DNA from 3 places in the Massilia putida genome. Region 3 is predicted to be linked to each of the others. Evidence: predicted binding sites of a transcription regulator. Region 3 holds the regulator's gene; each other region holds the start of a gene.
What was found. The regulator sigma-54, encoded in region 3, starts transcription at its own class of promoters, with help from an activator protein. The targets are predictions, from matches to a motif close to TGGCANGNAANCTGCTTT.

Region 1: the regulator sigma-54 is predicted to act here: its motif matches at 2,349-2,366, upstream of BVG12_RS23495 (beta-propeller fold lactonase family protein).
Region 2: the regulator sigma-54 is predicted to act here: its motif matches at 1,635-1,652, upstream of BVG12_RS31550 (PEP-CTERM sorting domain-containing protein).

Annotation. Positions count from the first base shown of each region.
Region 1 covers NZ_CP019038.1:4,778,934-4,783,544, forward strand. The annotation lists gene BVG12_RS23485 (class II aldolase/adducin family protein) at 1-49, opposite strand, end outside; gene BVG12_RS23490 (TonB-dependent receptor family protein) at 137-2,248, opposite strand; gene BVG12_RS23495 (beta-propeller fold lactonase family protein) at 2,400-3,341, shown strand; gene adh (aldehyde dehydrogenase) at 3,510-4,611, shown strand, end outside.
Region 2 covers NZ_CP019038.1:6,586,077-6,590,687, forward strand. The annotation lists gene BVG12_RS31545 (SDR family oxidoreductase) at 1-313, opposite strand, end outside; gene BVG12_RS31550 (PEP-CTERM sorting domain-containing protein) at 678-1,559, opposite strand; gene galB (beta-galactosidase GalB) at 1,770-4,559, opposite strand.
Region 3 covers NZ_CP019038.1:4,519,532-4,524,142, forward strand. The annotation lists gene lptC (LPS export ABC transporter periplasmic protein LptC) at 1-62, shown strand, start outside; gene lptA (lipopolysaccharide transport periplasmic protein LptA) at 102-680, shown strand; gene lptB (LPS export ABC transporter ATP-binding protein) at 677-1,471, shown strand; gene BVG12_RS22290 (RNA polymerase factor sigma-54) at 1,474-2,973, shown strand; gene hpf (ribosome hibernation-promoting factor, HPF/YfiA family) at 3,044-3,403, shown strand; gene BVG12_RS22300 (enoyl-CoA hydratase/isomerase family protein) at 3,631-4,611, shown strand, end outside.

The sequences.
Region 1 (4,611 bases), 260 kb from region 3:
ACTGGTAGCACGCGGCGAGGTCGACGCGCGTTTGCCATTCTGAAGTCATCGGGAGTTTGTCCATCACGCCAGCGTAGCAGGCAATATGCACGTTGGTCATACGCCTGCTTGCATAAACGCTATGCGTGCCGCGTATTCAGAACTGGTACTGGACGCCGGCGCCGAGCACCCAGTTGCGTCCCGGCGCCGCTTCATAATAACGCTTGTTGCTGTCGCCGACGATGACCGAGCCGACGTACGTGCGGTCGAACACGTTGTTCACGCGCGCGTACTCGCGCACGCGCCACGCGCCCAGCGTCTGGTTGGCCTGCACGCGCGCATTGACGATCGCATAGCCCGGTGCCGGCGTCGCCGCGTTGGCGTCGTCCGGATAGACTTTGCCGCTGGCGATCGCCTCCAGCGCCGCCTGCAGGCGACCGTCCGCATCCTTCCACGCCAGCTCGCCGAACAGACTCGTTCGCGGCACGCCCGGCAGGCGATTGCCCTCCGCAACGCCGGTGAAGGCCTCGTCGTAGATCGCGCGCAGCAGCGTGGCCGCCAGGCGGGCGGAGAAGCCCGCGCGCAGGTCGGCATCAAGCGCCAGCTCCAGGCCCTGACGCAAGGTGGCGCTCGCATTGCGGTAGCTGGTGCGGCCGCCGCTGGAACTGTCGACCACCAGCTCGTCCTGTGTGCGCACCTGGAAGAGGGCGGCGTTCACGCGCACGTCAGGGCCGATCATGGCCTTGGCACCCGCCTCCAACTGCGTGCTGGTGGCTGCGCCAAGATGGTAATTGAAGCCGCCGCCCGTGCCCGAGTAGAACACCTCGTTGAGCGTAGGCGTCTCGAAACCCCGCGCCGCGCTGGCGTAGACGTTGAGCGTGGGCGTGACCTTGTACAGCGCACCGAGCAGCGGCGTCGTGTGGCGGTAGTCGACGCTGCCGCCGTCGTTGCCGTTCGAGAGATAGTGGTCGTCCACGTCGAAGCTCACGCGGCTGTGGCGCAGGCCGGCCGTGAACACCCACGGTCCGCGCTCCCATTCCATCTGCAGGTAGGGGTCGACGTTGCGCACGTCGTCTTCCTCGTCGCGGCGCAGGCGGCCCTTCACGCCGAAGGCCGTGCCGACGTAGTTCTCGTACCCCTTGCGCGCATCGTTCGATTTGCCGGCTTCCAGGCCCACGGTCGTGCGCAGGGTGCCGTCGCCGAGCGGGCGCACCATCAGCCAGTTCGCGTCGACGCCGTAGAAATCGCGGTCGAAATCGACCACGCCGCCGGAATGGCTGGCCGGCGCCTGGAACGCTTTTGAAAACGACTGGTACTGGATCACGCTGCGGTTGCCGCCGTAGACCGTCATATGCAGGCGGTCGGTGCCGAATTTTTCATCCCAGGCCACGCCGATCTGCTGGTGGTGGATGGTCTTGCGCGTGTCGTAGCGGTCGGCCAGCGTGCGCCTGGGCGTTTGCGTGTCCGTCGTGTCGATCTCGCCGGTGCGCGGGTCGCGCTGGAACGTGGCCCACGTCACGCCGAGCGGATCCTGTGTGTCGTCCTGGCGCAGGCTGCTCCCCGTCACCGTCAGCTTGCCAGTGGTAGACGTGTCGAAGGTCAGCTTCGCATAGGCCTGGTCGCGCGTGGCGGCGCTGTGGGCGCGGTAGCCGTCCGTCTCGAAGCGCGACCCGTCGAGCAGCCAGCCGAAGCTGCCCTGCTTGCCGCCCGTGTTGACGTCCGTCTTGCGCATGCCGTCGCTGCCGGCGGAGACGTTCGTTTCGACATAGGGCGCGCCGCGCGGATCGCGCGTGAACAGCTGGATCACGCCGCCCGCGTGGTTGCCGTACAGCGTGGAGAACGGGCCGCGCAAGACTTCGATGCGCTCGGCCATGTCGAGGTTGAACGTCGCGGCCTGGCCCTGGCCGTCGGGCATGGTGGCCGGGATGCCGTCCGCGATGAGGCGCACGCCGCGCACGCCGAACGCGGAGCGCGCGCCGAAGCCGCGCGACGAGATCTGCAGGTCCTGCGCATAGTTCTGGCGGTTCTGCACATTGATCCCCGGTACCGCGGCCAGCGCCTCGGATGCGTTCACGCGCGGCTGGGCAGCGCCGATGCGGTCCGCGTCGACGACGTCGATGGCGGCCGGCAGGTCGAAGCTCGTGTGCTCGGCGCGCGTGGCGCTGACGACGACCACGCTCATGGGCGCATCCGGCGCATCGGGCGCGGCGGTGCAGGCCAGCGGTGCGGCGGCGAACAGCGCCGCCACAAAATTCAAACGGTATTCCATCTTGTCTCCATGCTCAATGTCGAATAGTCCGCCCTGTCGTCCGGGCGCCGACCATCAGCGCATGCAATATACCTGCCAGCCCGGAAACGTGCTGTGCGCATGGCATGGCGCTTGCAGTCCCGAGAGTACCGCTCACTCTTGAAGGACCATCATGTTACTCGTTCGTTCCCTCATCGTCCTGCTGGCCTGCGGCTGCGGCGCCGCGCAGGCCGCGCCCTTCGCCTACGTCCCCAACGAAAAATCCGGCACGGTCAGCGTGATCGACACGGCCAGCGGCGCCGCCGTGCACCAGATCGCGGCCGGCAAGCGTCCGCGCGGCATCGCGGCCGATCCGGCGGGCACGCGGCTGTACGTGACGGATGCGGCCGCCAATGCGCTGCTCGTGCTGGATGCGGCCAGCGGCGCGACGTTGAATACGATCCCGCTCGGCAGCTCGCCGGAGGGCGTGAACGCATCGCGCGACGGCCGCTGGGTCGCCGTCGCGGTGGAAGACACCAACAGCGTGGCGTTGATCGACGCGGCCGCGCGCATGCTCGCCGCCGATATCCCCGTTCAGGGCCGCAATCCCGAGCACGCCGTGTTCAGCCCGGACGGGCGCTGGCTGCTCGTCTCGGCCGAGAACGCGGAACAGGTCGACGTGATCGACGTGGCCGCGCGCCGCCAGGTCGGCTCGATCGCCGTGGGTCTGCGTCCGCGCGGCATCGGCTTCTCGCCGGACGGCGCGCGGGCCTACGTCGCGTGCGAGCTGGCGGGCGCGGTGTACGTGCTGGACATCGAACAGCGGCGCAGCATCGCAATCATCCCGGCGGGGAAGAACCCGGCCGGCATCGCCGTATCTCCGGACGGGAAGACCGTGTTCGTGTCGAACGGCGCGGACGGCAGCGTGATGCGCATCGACGCCGCACGCAACGCGGTGGACGCCACCATCGCGGTCGGCAAGCGGCCCTGGAACATGGCGCTGACGAGCGACGGCAGCCGGCTGTACGTGGCGAACGGCCGCTCGGACAGCGTGTCCGTGATCGACACGGCGGCGGGCCGCAAGACGGCCGACATCGCCGTGGGCCAGCTGCCGTGGGGTGTGGTGATCCGCTGAGTTGTTCAAGTTTGGGACACCTGTACCAGAAACAGCCGGCGCCAGGCCGTCCGGCACGGCCAAAACAGGGGAAACCGGGCTGGCACGGGGTTTGCGAAAGAAGAGGAGTACGAACCAACAACCGGTGCCGGCAACGGCCAATTCCAACTCATAGAGAAAGAGGATGACATGAATCTCGCGGACATCAGCAAACTCGGCGTCGCCAATCCGTTCCGCCAACGCTACGACAACTACATCGGCGGTGAATTCGTCGCGCCGGCCAAGGGCGAGTATTTCGCCAACGTCACGCCGATCAGCGGCCAGCCGTTCTGCGAAATCGCGCGTTCGACGGCGGAAGACGTGGAGCTGGCGCTGGACGCCGCCCACGCCGCCAAGGATGCGTGGGCCAAGACGTCGCCGGCCGATCGCGCCAACATCCTGAACCGCATCGCCGACCGCATGGAGCAGAACCTGCGGCTGCTGGCGACCGCCGAGACCATCGACAACGGCAAGCCGATCCGCGAAACGATGGCGGCCGACATCCCGCTGGCGATCGACCACTTCCGCTATTTCGCCAGCTGCATCCGCACGCAGGAAGGCGCCATCTCGACCATCGACGACCAGACCTACGCCTACCATTTCCACGAGCCGCTGGGCGTCGTCGGCCAGATCATCCCGTGGAACTTCCCGATCCTGATGGCCGTGTGGAAGCTGGCCCCCGCGCTCGCCGCCGGCAACTGCGTCGTGCTGAAACCGGCCGAGCAGACGCCGGCCTCGATCATGGTGCTGGTCGAGCTGATCGCCGACCTGCTGCCGGCGGGCGTCCTGAACGTCGTCAACGGCTTCGGCCTGGAAGCGGGCAAGCCGCTCGCGTCGAGCAAGCGCATCGCCAAGATCGCGTTCACCGGCGAGACGGGCACCGGCCGCCTGATCATGCAATACGCCGCGCAGAACCTGATTCCCGTGACGCTGGAATTGGGCGGCAAGTCGCCCAACATCTTCTTCGCCGACGTGATGGATGCGGACGACGACTTCTTCGACAAATGCCTCGAAGGTTTCGCGATGTTCGCGCTGAACCAGGGCGAGGTGTGCACCTGCCCGTCGCGCGTGCTGATCCAGGAATCGATCTACGAAAAATTCATCGAGCGCGCGCTGGCGCGCGTCGCGCAGATCAAGGCCGGCAATCCGCTCGACGAGGGCACGATGATCGGCGCCCAGGCATCGAAGGAACAGCTGGAGAAAATCCTGTCCTACCTCGACATCGGCCGCCAGGAAGGCGCGCAGGTGTTGG
Region 2 (4,611 bases), 2.1 Mb from region 3:
GGGCGATGTCGGCGAACGGCGCGAACACGGTGGCCATCGCGTTGTTGACCCAGATGTCGATGGGACCCAGCTCCGTTTCCGCGCGCTCGGCGGCGGCATCGACCTGGGCGTAATCGGCCGTGTCGGCGGAGATGGCGATGGCCTGCGGCGAGCCAAGGCGCTCGGCCTCGGCGCGCGCCGCCTCCAGGCGGTCGGGATCGCGCGCGATGAGCGCGATGCGAGCGCCGTGCCGGGCGAACTGCTGGACCGCCGCGCGGCCGATACCCGCGCTGGCACCCGTGATCACGACGACTTCATGACGCGCTTCCGACATGGCGAGGCCCTCCGTTGGTGCGATGCAGGGCCAGCTTAGCACCAAGCGTCGATGAGCCGCGTCACGTTATGTTTGTGAAAAAGTTCTTGAACAAAAGCAGGATGTCGCCGAGGGACGTGTGACAGGCGCTGTTTGCGTGAAGTCGTGAATTTGCCCGGCGCCGCTGTGAGGACGACGCCAGCCGACATAATTCGCCAGGTCGCGGCTGGCCACGCCGCGAAGGCCGATCGGCCATCCACTCAACGGTTCAGGTGGACCGTTTGACTGCGGGAATGCCGAAAAGATTCCACACTTAACGCGAACCGCGCCATGAAAAAACCGCGGCCGAGACCGCGGTTTTCAGAAGGCCGATCCGAACGACCGATCAGGCTTTCGGCGCGCGGCGGCGGCGCTGTGCGCCCACCAGGCCCAGCATGCCCATGCCCAGCAGCATCATCGTGCCCGGTTCCGGCACCGCGTTAATGAAGGTGTTCGAGCCGTCGACCTTGAACACGATGTCGTTGGCACCGACGTGGTAGTCAGGGAACAGGCTGCTGCCGCCGATGTGGAAGTTGGTCGTCGCCGAGTTGCCGGCCGGGTAGTTCAGGTCCGACTCGAACTTGACGCCGAACAGCATGGCCGACACGCCTTCGAGATAGTTCGGGTCGATGAAGTCGCCAGGCTGGACTTGCAGAGCGGTCATCTTGGTCGAGCCCTGGCCGCCGGCGCCGGCGATCGTGAAGGTCGACTGGGTGTTGGTCGGCACGATGGTCAGCAGGGCGATCAGCGTGCCGTCGTCGAAACCGGTACCGCCGGTGGTCGATGCGTTGGCCGCGGTGTCATAGTAGATCGCGACCTTGTTGTTGGTCGAGGTCGGATCCAGGCCGAAGGTGGCGGTGTTGCCGGTGAGGCTCGTCACTTTTTCGGTCAGCTTGGCGACGATCGTGAATTCGAAATTCTTGCCGGCGCCCTTGACGCCGTTGGCGTTGAAGTCCAGGCCGTTGAACGCGGCGGTCGTGTCGCCGTCGACGCTGGCCAGGTTCGACTGGTACAGGAACTGGAAGCTCTGGCCCACGGTCAGTGGGGCGCCGAACGGGCCGACGCCTTTGGCGACGCCGCTACCGGTCGTGTTCCAGTCCAGGGTGGTGGATCCCGTCGACAGGACGTTGGTGCCGTCCTTCAGGGTGAAAGCTTGTGCCGACGATCCGGCGAAAGCGAAGCCGAGGGCGGCAACAACCGGAATTAGTTTGCGGAACGATTTGATCATGTTAGCTCCAAGTCATCTGCTGGTTTAAGGTATCGGGGGGATAGTCCAGCGCTTGTCTGCAAGCACGTCACAATCTGTGCAAATCACGTGCCAGATCAAACCCCTATCTTTTAAATCAATGACTTGGGCATAAAATCCCAAGAACTCTCACGTTTCGCGCCGAGAGATGTAAAAATTTTCGACAGCTGATTTTGCAATTGGGAAATTATCTTAGTCCGTCGCTGGCCGGCTGCGCAACGTTACCGCCGTTCCTGCCAGCCCGGCGCCGGCCGCGCGCACCGTGATGGTGCCGCCGGCGCCGGCCTTCGCCCGCACGATGCCCAGCACCAGCCCGTTGAACGCGGCCCGTTCCGGCGACTGGAACGACTCGAAGCTCGTCGGATCGCCGTTGTCGGTGGCGACGAGTTCCCCGGGGCCCTCGACGGTGAATCGCACGCGGTCTTTCGCGCGCGGCGCGGGGGCGCCCGTCTTGTCGACGATGCGCACGGTGACGAACGCCAGGTCGCGGCCGTCGCTCGCGAGCGCCGTGCGGTCGGCCTGTGCCTGCAGGGCGGCTGGGGCGAGCGCCGTCCGCACGGTCTCGCGCGCCCATTCGCGACCGTCCTTGTACGCGACGACCGTGATCTCGCCCGGTTCGTACGTCACGGCATCCCAGCGCAAGCGGTAGGCGTACGGCGCCTTTTTCTGGCGCCCCTGCGATTTGCCGTTGACGAACAGCTCGGCCTCGTCGCCCGACGTAAACACGTGCACCGGCGTGACCAGGCCGACGCGGTCCGGCCACGTCCAGTGCGGCAGCACGTGCACCATGGGCAGGTCGGCGCGCCAGCGCGACTGGTACAGGTAATAGCGGTCTTTCGGGAAGCCGGCCAGGTCGACGATGCCGGAGTAGGCGCTGCGCGCGCCGTAGTATGGTGTCGGCTCGCCCAGGTAGTCGAAACCGGTCCAGACGAATTCGCCGGCCACGTAGGGGTTGTGGTCGAGTGAGGCGAACACCTTGTCGGCGGACGCGCCAAAATCGACGGCGTACAGTTCGTAGGCGCTGACCTGCTGGTTCGCCGAATCGCCTCCGCGGCCATCGCGGACAATGGAGCTGTTCGTCGGATGCACCGGGAACAGGTAGACGCCGCGGCTGCTGAAGGCCGACGCGGATTCGGTGCTGAGGATCGTCTTGTCCGGGAATCTGGCATGGAATAGCGGGTACTGCGGTGGCGTGCGGATCCGGTCGGTGCCTTCGAATTCCGGATCCTGGCGGATCCCTTCGCCCTGGTAGTTCAGGCCGATGACATCGACCTCCGCAGGCAGCGGCATGTCCGACTTGGCGTAGTTCATGGCCGTCGTCGTCGGCCGGGTCGGATCTTCCTCGTGCGCGATGGCCACCAGTTCGCGGCCGACGGTGGCCCCTTCTTCGCCCGTGTACTGCTCGCCGACTTCGTTCCCCACGCTCCACAGGATGATGGACGGGTGATTGCGGTCGCGCCGGATCATCGCGCGCAGGTCCTGCTCGTGCCAGTCGGGGAAGATCAGGTGGAAGTCCAGCGGCGTCTTCTTGCGCTGCCAGGAATCGAACACCTCGTCCATCACGAGGAAGCCCATGCGGTCGGCGAGGTCCAGCAGCTGCGGGTCGGGCGGATTGTGGCTCATGCGCAGGGCGTTGGCTCCCATCGCGCGCATGATCTCCAGCTGGCGCTCGGCCGCGCGCGCATTGAACGCGGCGCCCAGCGCGCCCAGGTCGTGGTGGTTGTTCACGCCGCGCAGGGGGATGTGTTCGCCGTTGACGATGACGCCGCGGTCCGGGTCGAAGCGCACGGTGCGGATGCCGAACGGCGTCTCGTAGCGGTCGACGACGCGGCCGTCCTGGCGCACGGTGGCCACGAGCGCGTAGCGGTGCGGCGTCTGCGTGGGCGGGGGACCCCACAGGCGCGGCTTGGTCACAACCGTCGCGCCACTGACGGTGCCGCTCGCGCCCGCCGCGACCATCACGGGGGCCGACACGGTCGTCGCGACGGCCTTGCCGTCGACGCGTCCATGCTCGTCCAGCGGGTACAACTCCGTCGTCACCGTCGCCTCGGCAGGCGCGGGGCCGTCGTTGTCGAGCGCGATCCGCCACGCGACGCGCGCCGCTTCGGCCAAGGCCTGCGGCGTCGCCTCGGACGTCGTCACCGTCACGCCCCACTGGCCCACGTGGACGGGCGCCGTCTTCGTCAGCCACACGTCGCGGTACAGGCCCGCGCCCGGATACCAGCGCGCGGATTCCGGCGGGTTGTCGAGGCGGATCGCGAGCTGGTTGACCGCGCCCGGCCGCAGCCAGGGCGTCAGGTCGATGCGGAACGAGTTGTAGCCGTAGGGCCAGCCGCCCGCGAGGTGGCCGTTGACCCACACGCTGGCGTACGACATGGCCCCGCCCACGTGGAGGAAGATCTGCTTGCCGCGGTCCGCAGCGGGGATGTCCAGCTTGCGGCGATACCAGGCCGGGCCCCACGTCTTGAGGCGGCCCATGCCGCCGTACGGGCCCGTCGCGAGGAACGGGCCTTCGATGGCCCAGTCGTGCGGCAGCGTGACGGCGCGCCAGGCGCTGTCGTCGAACGCGGCGCGGGTGAACGGGGCGTCGATGGCAGGTTCCGCCGCCGGGCGCGCGTGGCGGTGGGCCGGGTCGCGGATGAAGGCGTTGCCGGTCGGGAGGATCCAGGGTTTCAGCACGGGCGTGTGCGCGCGCGCGACCTTGGCCGCTTCCTCGGGCATGGCGTCCGCCACCTTGCCGTCGGCGGACGCGGTCACTTCCGGCCGCACATCATATAAGTACGGCGCGGAGCCGCCCGCAGGATCGCCCGCGTGAAAGCGCCAGCCGTCGTCCAGCAGGATGCGCTGGCGCGGCGCCAGGCGGTCGGTCGCGGCCCGGGCGTGGGCGACGATGGGTGAAACGGCGGGCAGCACGGTGGCCGCCAGGGCGATGGCGAGCGCGGATGCGAGCCGGCGCGCGGCCTTGTGACGCGTGTCTTGCATAGTCTCCTCCGGGGAAGGCGATCGGCTTTTGTTATAACATTCTTAATGGTAG
Region 3 (4,611 bases):
CCCAGCAGATCGAACTGGGCGGCCGCGGCGCAATCAGCTATCCGCCGCGCCAGTCGCGCTGAGCCCGCTGAAGCCAATAGGCCAATAGAGAGGACAACCGAATGAAAAAAATACTCGCCGCCGCCATCTTCCTGCTGGTGCCGCTGGCTGCTTCGGCCGAGAGGGCGGACGCGCTCAAGCCGATCAACATCCAGTACGACAAGGCCAACGTCGACCAGGTGACGCAGAACTATGTCGCCACCGGCAACGTGATCATCACGCGCGGCACCATGATCCTCAAGTCGGACCGCGCCGAGGTCAAGGAATCGCCGGACGGCTACCACACGTTCATCCTGACGGCCGAGCCGGGCAAGCTCGCGACCTTCCGCCAGAAGCGCGATGGCGGCCCCGACCTGTGGGACGAAGGCCGCGCCCAGCGCATCGAATACGACGAGCGCAACGACCTCGTCAAGCTGTTCTCGAAAGCGATGATCCGCCAGCTCGAGGGCCAGAAGGTCACGCAGGAAATGGACAGCAAATTCATCTCCTACGACAACCGCAAAGAGGTGCTGGTCGGCCGCAACGACGCCACCGGCGCCGACAAGCCGGGCAATGGCCGCGGCAGCATCACGCTGCAGCCGCACCGTGCGCCGGCGCAGGCGACCCCGGCGGCCGCCCCGGCACCGGCGGGCAAGCAATGACGGAGGCCCGCACGATGGACGTACGCACCGAGGTTCCGCCGGTCGAATGCGGCGGCAGCACGCTGGTCGTCAAGGGCCTGCAGAAGAGCTACGGCAAGCGCCTCGTGGTGCGCGACGTGTCGCTGCAGGTCGCGTGCGGCGAAGTCGTCGGCCTGCTGGGGCCGAACGGCGCGGGCAAGACGACGTCGTTCTACATGATCGTGGGCCTGGTGCCGTCGGACGCCGGCAGCATCGACATCAACGGCACCGACATCATGCGCCTGCCGATCCACCGGCGCGCGCTGCTGGGCCTGTCGTACCTGCCGCAGGAAGCGTCGGTGTTCCGCAAGCTGACGGTCGAAGAGAACATCCGCGCCGTGCTGGAATTGCAGCGCGAGAACGGCAAGCCGCTGACCAAGACGCGCATCGCCGAACGCCTCGACGAGCTGCTGACCGAGCTGCAGATCGAAAAGTTGCGCGAGAGCCCGGCCCTGTCGCTGTCGGGCGGCGAGCGCCGCCGCGTGGAGATCGCGCGCGCCCTCGCGACCAATCCGCGCTTCGTGCTGCTGGACGAACCGTTCGCCGGCGTGGATCCAATTGCCGTCATCGAGATCCAACGTATCGTGCGCTTCCTGAAGGAGCGCGGCATCGGCGTGCTGATCACGGACCATAATGTGCGCGAGACGCTCGGCATCTGCGACCGCGCCTACATCATCAACCAGGGGGCGGTGCTGGCATCCGGCCGACCCGACGACATCATCGCCAATGAATCGGTGCGCCGCGTTTACCTGGGCGAACACTTCCGAATGTAGTCATGAAACAGACGCTGCAACTCAAGACTTCACAGCACCTTGCACTGACGCCCCAACTCCAGCAATCGATCCGGCTGTTGCAGCTGTCGACTCTGGAGCTGCACCAGGAAATCGAGCAGGTCTTGAGCGAGAACCCCTTGCTCGAACGGCTCGACGATCCGCTCGACCGGTCGGTGCGCCTGCTGGCCGACGGCGCCATCAACAGCGCGCCGGCATCGACGCAGGCCGGTGAGGCGCCGGCCGCGCAGGGCTCGGGCGAGGAGGGCGGCGCGCCCGCCGAGCATGGCAATGGCGAGAACGGCGAAGCGGGTGGCGACAGCGGCGAAGGCGGCGGCAGCGAAGCCGGCGAGGACTGGGGCGAGTACGGCCGCAGCGGCAGCGGCGGCGACGATGAAGACGGCCGCCCGCAACTGGAAGCGAGTCCCGTCACGCTGCGCGAGCACCTGATGGAGCAGGTGCGCCTGACGTGCTGCGCGCCGCGCGACTGCGCGCTCGTGGAACTCGTCGTCGATGCGCTGGACGACAACGGTTATCTGGAAGAGCCGCTGGAAGACATCCACGCGCGCCTGCCGGCCGAACTGGAGATCGAGTTCGAGGAATTGCGCATGGCGCTCGCCCTCGTGCAAAGCATGGACCCGCCCGGCGTGGGTGCGCGCAGCGCGGCCGAATGCCTGGCCCTGCAGATCCGCCGCATGCCCGGCGTGCCGCTCGTCACGCGGCGCATGGCGCTCGTCATCGTCGAAAAATACCTGACGTGGTTCGCGCAGCGTGAATTCAACAAGCTCAAAAAGGCGCTCGATTGCGACGACGAAGACCTGCGCGAAGCCCAGGCCGTCATCCGCCAGTGCAACCCCCATCCGGGCGCGGCGTTCGCCTCGGATGTGTCGGACTTCGTCGTGCCCGACGTGATCGTGCGCCGCGCCAAGGACGGCTGGAGCGTGCAGCTGAATCCGGAAGTGATGCCGCGCCTGCGCGTGAACAGCCTGTACGCCTCGCTGATGAAGCAGGGGAAATCAGAAACACAGCTGGGTGCACAGTTGCAGGAAGCCAAGTGGCTCATCAAGAATATGCGGCAGCGCTTCGACACGATCCTGCGCGTGGCCCAGGCTATTGTGGATCGCCAGCGCAACTTTTTCTCGCATGGCGCAGTCGCGATGCGGCCCCTTGTTTTACGTGAGATAGCTGATACACTAGGTCTACACGAGAGCACAATTTCTCGAGTCACAACTCAGAAATATATGCTGACCCCGCACGGCATGTTCGAGTTGAAGTATTTCTTCGGGAGTCACGTTGCCACCGAAGCGGGAGGCGAAGCATCGTCGACGGCAATACGGGCCCTCATCGTACAACTGACAGGAGCAGAAGACCCCAAGAATCCCTTATCCGACAGCAAGATCGCGGAGATGCTAGGGGAACAGGGAATGGTGATCGCGCGGCGCACGGTCGCGAAGTACCGTGAGGCGCTGAAGATTCCACCCGTCAGCCTCCGCAAATCCTTGTAGCAAACTCTTGCAACAACGTTGCCATTTGCGCTTGATGCGCGCACGGCAACGCATCTTCAAAGGAGTGTGTATGAATCTCACAATCAGCGGACATCATCTCGATGTAACTCCAGCCATCCGAGAATACGTACAGAACAAGCTCGAACGCATCACCCGCCATTTCGATCAAGTGATCGATTCCCACGTCATCCTCTGCATCGACAATCTCACCGAGAAAGAAAAACGCCAGAAAGCGGAGATCAACCTGCGTGTCGCGGGCAAGATCGTCCATGTCGCCAGTGCCGCGCACGATTTATATGCCGCGATCGACATGCTGATGGACCGCCTCGACCGTCAGGTCGTCAAGTACAAGCAAATGCTCAAGGATCATGACAACGCGTGCATCAAGCGCATGTCCGAAGGAGGAGAGGAAGCTGCCGTCGCGGCGTGATACCACGCCAGCCGCAGCACCGAGGAACGAAGGGCGCATTGGCGCCCTTTTCGTTTTTATGGGCGCTACAATGTATCTCTGATTATTTCAATAACAAGGAGGAGCCTCGCAAAACCGTCGCGAGCGGCAGCAATGTTGTTTGAGAAGCGCAGCTGTACGACGAGTACAGCGAGCATCGCGGAACGACAGTGCAACGCGCAGCAGGTTTTTCGACGCGCCGAAGAGACATGACCGAACACGTACTGACGCGGATCGCCAACCGCACGGGCATCATCACCCTGGACCGACCGAAAGCGCTGAACTCGCTGTCGCTGGACATGGTCCGCGCACTCACTGCGACGCTGCTCGCCTGGCGCGAACATGCCGGCATCGACGCCGTCGTCATCGCCAGCACGAGCGAGAAAGCCTTGTGCGCCGGCGGCGACATCCGCTTCTTCCATGAGGCCGGCAAAGCCACGCCGCAGACGGGCAGTCCGCTGCTGGAAGATTTCTTCACCGAGGAATACGCGCTCAACCACCTGATCCACTTTTACCCGAAGCCGTATATCGCGCTGATGGATGGCGTGGTGATGGGCGGCGGCATGGGCATCGCCCAGGGCGGGCCGGATTGCGGCCTGCGCATCGTGACGGAGCGCTCGAAGATCGCCATGCCCGAGGTGAACATCGGCCTGTTTCCGGACGTGGGCGGCAGCCACTTCCTGTCGCATGCGCCGGGCCGCCTAGGCCACTACCTTGGCGTGACGGGCGTGACCATCGGCGCCGCGGACGCCATCTACGTCGGCCTGGCCGACGTGTTCGTACCGGCCGCCCAACTGGACGCGCTGCGCGCGCTGATCGAGTCGACGCCAGGCGCGGAACTGCCGGGCGCGATCCGCGCGTTTGCCGCGCCGTTCGCGCCCGACGCCGGCGAGCTGGCAGCGCAGCGCGAGGCGATCGACCGCCACTTCGGCGCGGACTCCGTCGCGGCCGTGATGGCATCGCTGGAAACCGATGCGAGCCCGTTCGCGCACAAGACGCTGGCCACGATGCGCCAGCGCTCGCCGCTGATGATGTCCGTGACGCGCGAGATGCTCGTGCGCGGCGCAAGCCTCGGCGTGGCCGACTGCCTGCGCATGGAACGCTCGCTCGTGCGCCGCACGTTCGAACACGGCGAGGTGCTGGAAGGCGTGCGCGCGCTCGTGATCGACAAGGACAATACGCCGCAGTGG